One region of the Comamonas sp. CAH-2 genome, then DNA from elsewhere that is predicted to be linked to it. Evidence: predicted binding sites of a transcription regulator. Region 1 holds the regulator's gene; the other holds the start of a gene.

Region 1 (3,418 bases):
CGCGCGGCGTGGCCGTGCGGGTGCAGATCCCCTACGGGGTGGCGGAGCCCGGTTCGCACCACATCGTGTTCGATATCGATGCGCGCAGCGGCGAGGGTCGTGTGTCCGAAAAATCGGTGTTCGTGGTGCCGCGTTGATGGTGATTGCTGGTCTGGCGCACGCTGCCGTTGGGCATTGTGCGCAATGTGTGTTTATCTCTCAGAAAGTCTAGGATGTCTCAAGCTGAAATGAAGCCCGAAGTCTCGACCGCTCCCTGGTGGAAATTCGGCCATGTGTGGCTGGTGCTGGCAGGTCCTGCCATTGTGGTGGTGGCGGGCATTGTCACCTTGGTCATTGCCACGCGTGGCGCGGACCCGGTTGTGGACCCCGACTATTACCAGAAGGGCGTGAACATCAACGAGCAATTGCGCAACCCGGACAAAAGCCATGCGCCTGCGCACGCGGTGCGCAACCATGCCGCCACCCCTGCGGACGATTTGCCCAACCTGGCACCCAAGTGATGCGGCGTGCTGACAGGCCGTTTGTGCTGTTCTCGGCAGCACGGGGGGCATGACCGCGCAGAGGGGATTGGCTTAAAACATAGCTGCTGGCGCATGTAATCAGTAGGTTTCAAATAGAAAATTATTTGAAATTCAATGGAATCAAGCGCTGGCAGCTATGTTTTTTTATTCAGTGTTTGTCCCACAACCAGGGTGCAGTGCCTGTGGACACAATTTATGCACAACCCCTTGCGAAGGAGTGCTTTTATGTGGACACGACGCTGGATGTGGATTGGCTGGCCGGCCTTTGTGGCGGCCGGCGTGATGGAGATGCTGGTTTTCGCGGCGTTTGACCCGCACGACATGCTGTGGATGGGGCAGGCGGTGGAGTTGTCGCGCACGGCCATCTACACCCTGGCATTCTTTGCGTTCTGGGCGGTCTTCGCCGTGGCCGGCTGGATGACCATGGTGCTGGCCCTGCCCAGCGCCGCGGTCAATGCCCAAGCCCAGGCGCCGTCGGCCGGGCTTGGTGATCCCGAGCGGCTGCAAGCCTGCTATCCCAACAACGCGTGAAGTAAAAAGGCCTCCCTGCAAATCCAGAGAGGCCTTTTTTCGTGTACCTGCGCTGAGGCAGCGGCAGGTGGTTACTTGTTGCAGTCCTGGTGGCTGTTGACCAAGCGTTGCAGCGCGGCAGTATCCAGAATGCGCACGTGGCGCTGTTTGACTTCCACCATGCCTTCTTCGACGAACTTCGAGAAAGTGCGGCTGACCGTCTCCAGCTTCAGGCCCAGGTAGCTGCCGATCTCTTCGCGCGTCATGCGCAGCACCAGTTCCGACGACGAGAAGCCGCGTGCGTGCAGGCGCTGCACCAGATTTAGGATGAAGGCCGCCAGGCGTTCTTCGGCGCGCATGCTGCCCAGCAGCAGCATCACACCGTGCTCGCGCACGATTTCGCGGCTCATGACCTTGTGCACGTGGGTCTGCAGGGCCGTCACTTCGCGCGACACCTCCTCCAGCCCGTCAAACGGCATCACGCACACTTCGGCATCTTCCAGGGCCACCGCATCGCAGGTGTGGTGGTCATGCACGATGCCATCCAGGCCAATGATCTCGCCGGCCATCTGGAAGCCTGTCACCTGGTCGCGACCATCTTCGGTAGCCACGCAGGTCTTGAAAAAGCCTGTGCGGATGGCATACAGCGATGTGAAGGGCTCCCCGTTGCGGAACAGGGTGCCGCCGCGCTTGACCTTGCGGCGGGTGGCCACAATTTCGTCGATGCGCTGCAACTGCTGCTCACTCAGCCCCACAGGCATGCACAGCTCGCGCAGGTTGCAGTTGGAACAGGTGACTTTGATGGTTGGAGGGGTCATGTACTCGGACGCGGCGTGGTGCAGGCATTCTTGCGGGTCACGCGGTGCGTTAAAGGTCGGTAAAAAAGAAGCTGTTACAACTGGGATTGCGGTGAATGATGCTTGTCAAAATTGTGGCATTGCTTGATCGCAGACCTCTTGATTCACGTCAAGGATGGTTGCGGGCCATTGGTGCACAGTCTAACAATCAAGGAAAAAAGATTCATGACTGTCGTCACACCCGAACTCCTGCGTCGTTACGACGTACCTGGTCCACGCTATACCTCTTACCCCACAGCAGACAGGTTTGTGGAAGCGTTTGGTGATAGCGACTATATCTTGGCTCTGAAGCAACGCAAAGTCGCTGCGGCTGCCAAGCAGCCGATGTCGCTGTATGTGCACATCCCGTTTTGCGAATCGCTGTGCTATTACTGCGCGTGCAACAAGATCGTGACCAAGCACCATGAGCGTGCTGCCACGTACATGCGCTATCTGGAGCGCGAGGTCGATCTGCACCTGCAGCACTGCGGGCGGGGGCAGGTGGTCAGCCAGTTCCATGTCGGCGGAGGAACGCCCACGTTCCTGTCCGATGACGAGCTGCGTGAGCTGTGGCAGATGCTGCGCGAGCGTTTCGCCTTTGATCCTGCTGGCGAGTATTCCATCGAGGTGGACCCGCGCACGGTGACGCGCGAGCGCCTGGCTGTGCTCAAGGAAGTTGGCTTCAACCGCCTGAGTTTCGGCGTGCAGGACTTCGATCCCGATGTGCAAAAGGCCGTGCACCGCGAGCAGCCCGCCGAGCAGGTGTTCGATCTGGTGGCCGCTGCGCGCGAATTGGGATTCCAGTCCATCAATGTGGACCTGATTTATGGCCTGCCCAAGCAGAACGCGCAATCGTTTGCGCGCACGCTGCAACAGGTGGCACAGCTGCGCCCGGATCGCATTGCCTTGTATGCGTACGCCCACTTGCCCGAGCGTTTCAAGGCCCAGCGCCGCATCCTGCAGCAGGACTTGCCACCTGCGCCAGACAAGGTGAACATGCTCTCGGCGGCCATCGCCAGTTTCATTGATGCGGGCTACGTGTATGTGGGCATGGACCACTTTGCCTTGCCTGAGGATGCGCTGGCAGTGGCCAAGCGCCAGGGGCGACTGCATCGCAACTTCCAGGGCTACAGCACCCAGCCGGATTGCGATCTGATTGCGCTGGGGGTTTCGGCGATCGGCCGCGTAGGCGCCACCTACAGCCAGAACGCCAAGACGCTGGAAGAGTATTACGACCTGCTGGACCAGGGACGCCTGCCCGTGGTGCGCGGTCTGGCGCTGACGCGCGATGACTTGATCCGCCGCGCCGTGATCATGACCATCATGTGCCAGGGCGAGGTGCTGTTCGAGTCGATCAACAACGCATGGCTGATCGACTTCCCGCAGTATTTCGCGGCGGAAATCGCTGCACTCGAAAGCCAGCAAGAAGAAGGCCTGGTGGAAATCCAGGACGACTGCATCAAGGTGACCGAGAAGGGGTGGTTCTTCGTGCGCGGCGTCGCCCTGGTGTTTGACCGTTATTTGCAGGCAGACCGCAACCGGGCCAGGTTT
Region 2 (3,418 bases), on a different contig from region 1:
GGCCAGCGGTGCCACCATTGAGCAGCATCGGGGTGGCAAAGCTGAACAGGCCAATCAGCACCGCCATGGCGCCCAGGGTGTTGCGGCGACCAAAGCGGTCCGCCATCCAGCCCGACAGCACGATGGCCGCGCAGGCCAGCAGCGCGCCCGCCACCTGGGTCCACAGGATCTGCGGGGGCGAGGCTTCGCCGTACAAGGTCATCCAGGAGAGCGGGAACACGGTGACCAGGTGGAACAGCGCAAAGCTGGCCAGCGCGGCCAGCGCGCCCAGGAACACGTTGCGTCCCTCACCGCTGCGCGCCAGCTCCAGCGTGGGCGTGGGCTTGAGCTCCAGGGTCTGGAACATGGTGGTGTAGCTCTCGTCAGCGACCAGACGCAGGCGGGCAAACAGGGCCACCACGTTGATGGCAAAGGCCACGCAGAAGGGATAGCGCCAGCCCCAGGCCAGAAGCTCCTCGTGCGAGAGCTGGCCGTAGATGTAGGCGAACACCGAGGCGGCCGCCACGAAACCGATCGGCGCCCCGAGTTGCCCGATCATGGCGTACCAGCCCCGCTTGGCCTTGGGCGCATTCATCGCCAGCAAGGACGGCAGCCCTTCCCAGGAGCCACCCACGGCCAGGCCCTGTGCCACGCGCAGGCCCACCAGCCACCAGATGGCCGCCACGCCGATGCTTTCATAGCCGGGCAGCAGGGCGATGCCCACGGTGGCGCTGCCCAGCAGGAACAGGGCGATCGTCAGCTTGACGGCCATGCCCCAGCGGCGCTGCACGGCCATGCCCACGGCCGTACCGACCGGGCGGGCGAAGAAGGCCAGCGCGAACACGGCAAAGGCCGCCAGCATGCCGTTGAGCGTGGTCAGGAAGGGGAAGTACACATAGGGGAACACTAGCACGCAGGCGATGCCGAACACGAAGAAGTCAAAGTATTCGGAGGCCCGGCCGATGATGACGCCGGCGGCAATCTCGCCGGGGGTCACGTCTTGATGGCTATGGGCATGGGCCAGGCCGGGATCGACGGGTGCTGTTCCAGAAGGGGAGCCAGGATGTGCAAAGCTGGTCATAGGTGCAACTCCTCGAGACGATGCACCTCTTGTACGCCGCTTGATGTGCGTCAACAAGCGAGATTTGCCTGCCCACCGTGTAGGAGAAGGGTTTGTCGGGAGGCTGAAGCGACATGCAAGTGGCAAAAACCATGGTGCCAAAGTGGGTGTGCCCTGTGGCTAGCTTGCCCCAATGTGGGGATGCCCTTGACATTTATCAATGGGTTTTATTTATTTCAGGATTTCCTGAAAAAACAAAGATTTAGAGACGCTTTGATGGAAATCAATTGACACGGGCTGGTGTCAAGTTCCTACATAAAGACAACACACGGCACTGCGTTGAGCACCAAGGGGGCGCAGGAAGATGGGCAGGCGGAGTAAATTCGGCAGGTTTTGTTATCCGCGTTTACACCTAACAACGCGCGTTTTTTCGCGTTCACAGCATGCCTACATCCACGGAAAACCGCGGGCCAGCCTGGCTCGCTGCCGCGGCTCTGCTAGCGACCCTCACGGGCTGCAGCAAGGCCGTAGTGCTCAATCCCGCAGGGGACATTGCTGCTCAGCAAGGCGACTTGGTGGTGACTGCCACCTTGTTGATGCTGATCATCATCGTTCCCGTGATCCTGCTGACCCTGTTGTTTGCCTGGAAGTACCGCCAGTCGAACACCGAGGCAGAGTACGACCCGGAATGGCACCACTCGACCGCTCTGGAGCTGGTCATCTGGAGTGTTCCATTAATCATCATTATTGCTTTGGGCGCTTTGACCTGGATCAGCACCCACAAGCTGGACCCCTACCGTCCCCTGGACCGCATCTCGGAAACCAAGCCCCTGGACCCCAACGTCCAGCCGCTGGAAGTGCAGGTGGTGTCCATGGACTGGAAGTGGCTGTTCCTGTACCCCGAGCAAGGCATTGCCACGGTGAACGAATTTGCCGCGCCGGTGGACCGTCCCATCCGCTTCAAGCTGACCGCCACCTCGACCATGGCCGCGTTCTACGTGCCTGATCTGGCCGGCATGATCTATGCCATGCCTGGCATGGAGACCCAGCTGAACGCCGTGATCAACAAGGAAGGTACCTACAAGGGCCTGAACTCGCACTACAGCGGTGCGGGCTTCTCGGGCATGACCTTCAAGTTCCACGGCCTGAGCAACGAAGGCTTCGACGCCTGGGTGCTGCAGGCCAAGACCGAAGGCAAGGTGCTCGATCGTGCCTCCTACCTGGATCTGGTCAAGCCCAGCGAGCGTCACCCTGTGACCCGCTTTTCGTCCGTGCAGGACGGGCTCTACAACCGCGTGCTGAACATGTGCGTGGAAGAGGGAAAGATGTGCATGCACCACATGATGGCTATCGACGCTGCTGGCGGCGCGGCCTACATGAAGAAGGTGGGCCTGAACCTGCCTGACGATGTGTGCTCGGTGGAGAACGCAGACCGCGTGGTGGCCCTCCTGGACCAGCGCGATTCCCAGGGTGCTGTGGCACAGCAATAAGCAAGGACGGCGGCCTTGATGCGCTCTGGCGCGTCAGGCAGCCACTGAAAGAGACACAACTATGTCTGGACAAACAACGCTGCCCCACGATCCGCTGATTGGGCGGATCAGCTGGGACTCCATACCGATGGCGCATGAGCCCATCGTGCTGTGGACCTTTATTGCCGTGGTGCTCGGCGGCCTCGTGATGATGGCCGCACTGACCAAGTTCAAGCTGTGGGGTCCCCTGTGGCGCGACTGGGTTTGCTCGATCGACCACAAGAAGATCGGCATCATGTACATCATCCTGGGTATCGTCATGCTGCTGCGCGGTTTTGCCGACGCGGTGATGATGCGTATCCAGCAGGCCATGGCCTTTGGTGACAACCTGGGCTACCTGCCTCCGCACCACTACGACCAGATCTTCACCGCGCACGGCGTGATCATGATCTTCTTCGTGGCCATGCCCTTGGTCACGGGTTTCATGAACTACCTGATCCCGCTGCAGATCGGTGCGCGCGACGTGTCGTTCCCCTTCCTGAACAACTTCTCGTTCTGGATGACCACCACCGGCGCCGTGCTGGTGATGGTGTCGCTGTTCCTGGGTGAGTTCTCGACCTCCGGCTGGCTGGCCCTGTCCAATCTGGGCAACCAGAACCCGGGTGTGGGTCTGGACTACTACATCTGGGCGCTGCAGCTGTCGGGTGTCGGCACCACGCTGTCGGGTATCAACCTGATCGTGACCATCATCAAGATGCGTGCCCCCGGCATGAACCTGATGAAGATGCCCGTGTTCGTGTGGACCTCGCTGTGCACCAACGCGCTGATCGTTGCCTCGTTCCCGATCCTGACCGCAGCCCTGGTGCTGATGTCCATGGACCGCTACTTCGGCACCAACTTCTTCACGAAC

The links. The regulator FNR, encoded in region 1, switches genes on or off when oxygen is low (the NO sensors DNR and NnrR bind a similar motif). The targets are predictions, from matches to a motif close to TTGATNNNNATCAA.
Region 2: cyoA (ubiquinol oxidase subunit II) is a predicted target of FNR. The motif match lies at 1,313-1,326, and genes of this name have one in related genera.

The regions. Positions count from the first base shown of each region.
Region 1 is NZ_VSWF01000042.1:5,416-8,833, reverse strand. Features, by position in the region: gene ccoG (cytochrome c oxidase accessory protein CcoG) at 1-137, shown strand, start outside; gene FYM52_RS16495 (FixH family protein) at 213-500, shown strand; gene FYM52_RS16490 (hypothetical protein) at 747-1,052, shown strand; gene fnr (fumarate/nitrate reduction transcriptional regulator Fnr) at 1,124-1,849, opposite strand; gene hemN (oxygen-independent coproporphyrinogen III oxidase) at 2,054-3,418, shown strand, end outside.
Region 2 is NZ_VSWF01000019.1:40,143-43,560, reverse strand. Features, by position in the region: gene FYM52_RS11775 (MFS transporter) at 1-1,060, opposite strand, end outside; gene cyoA (ubiquinol oxidase subunit II) at 1,483-2,529, shown strand; gene cyoB (cytochrome o ubiquinol oxidase subunit I) at 2,657-3,418, shown strand, end outside.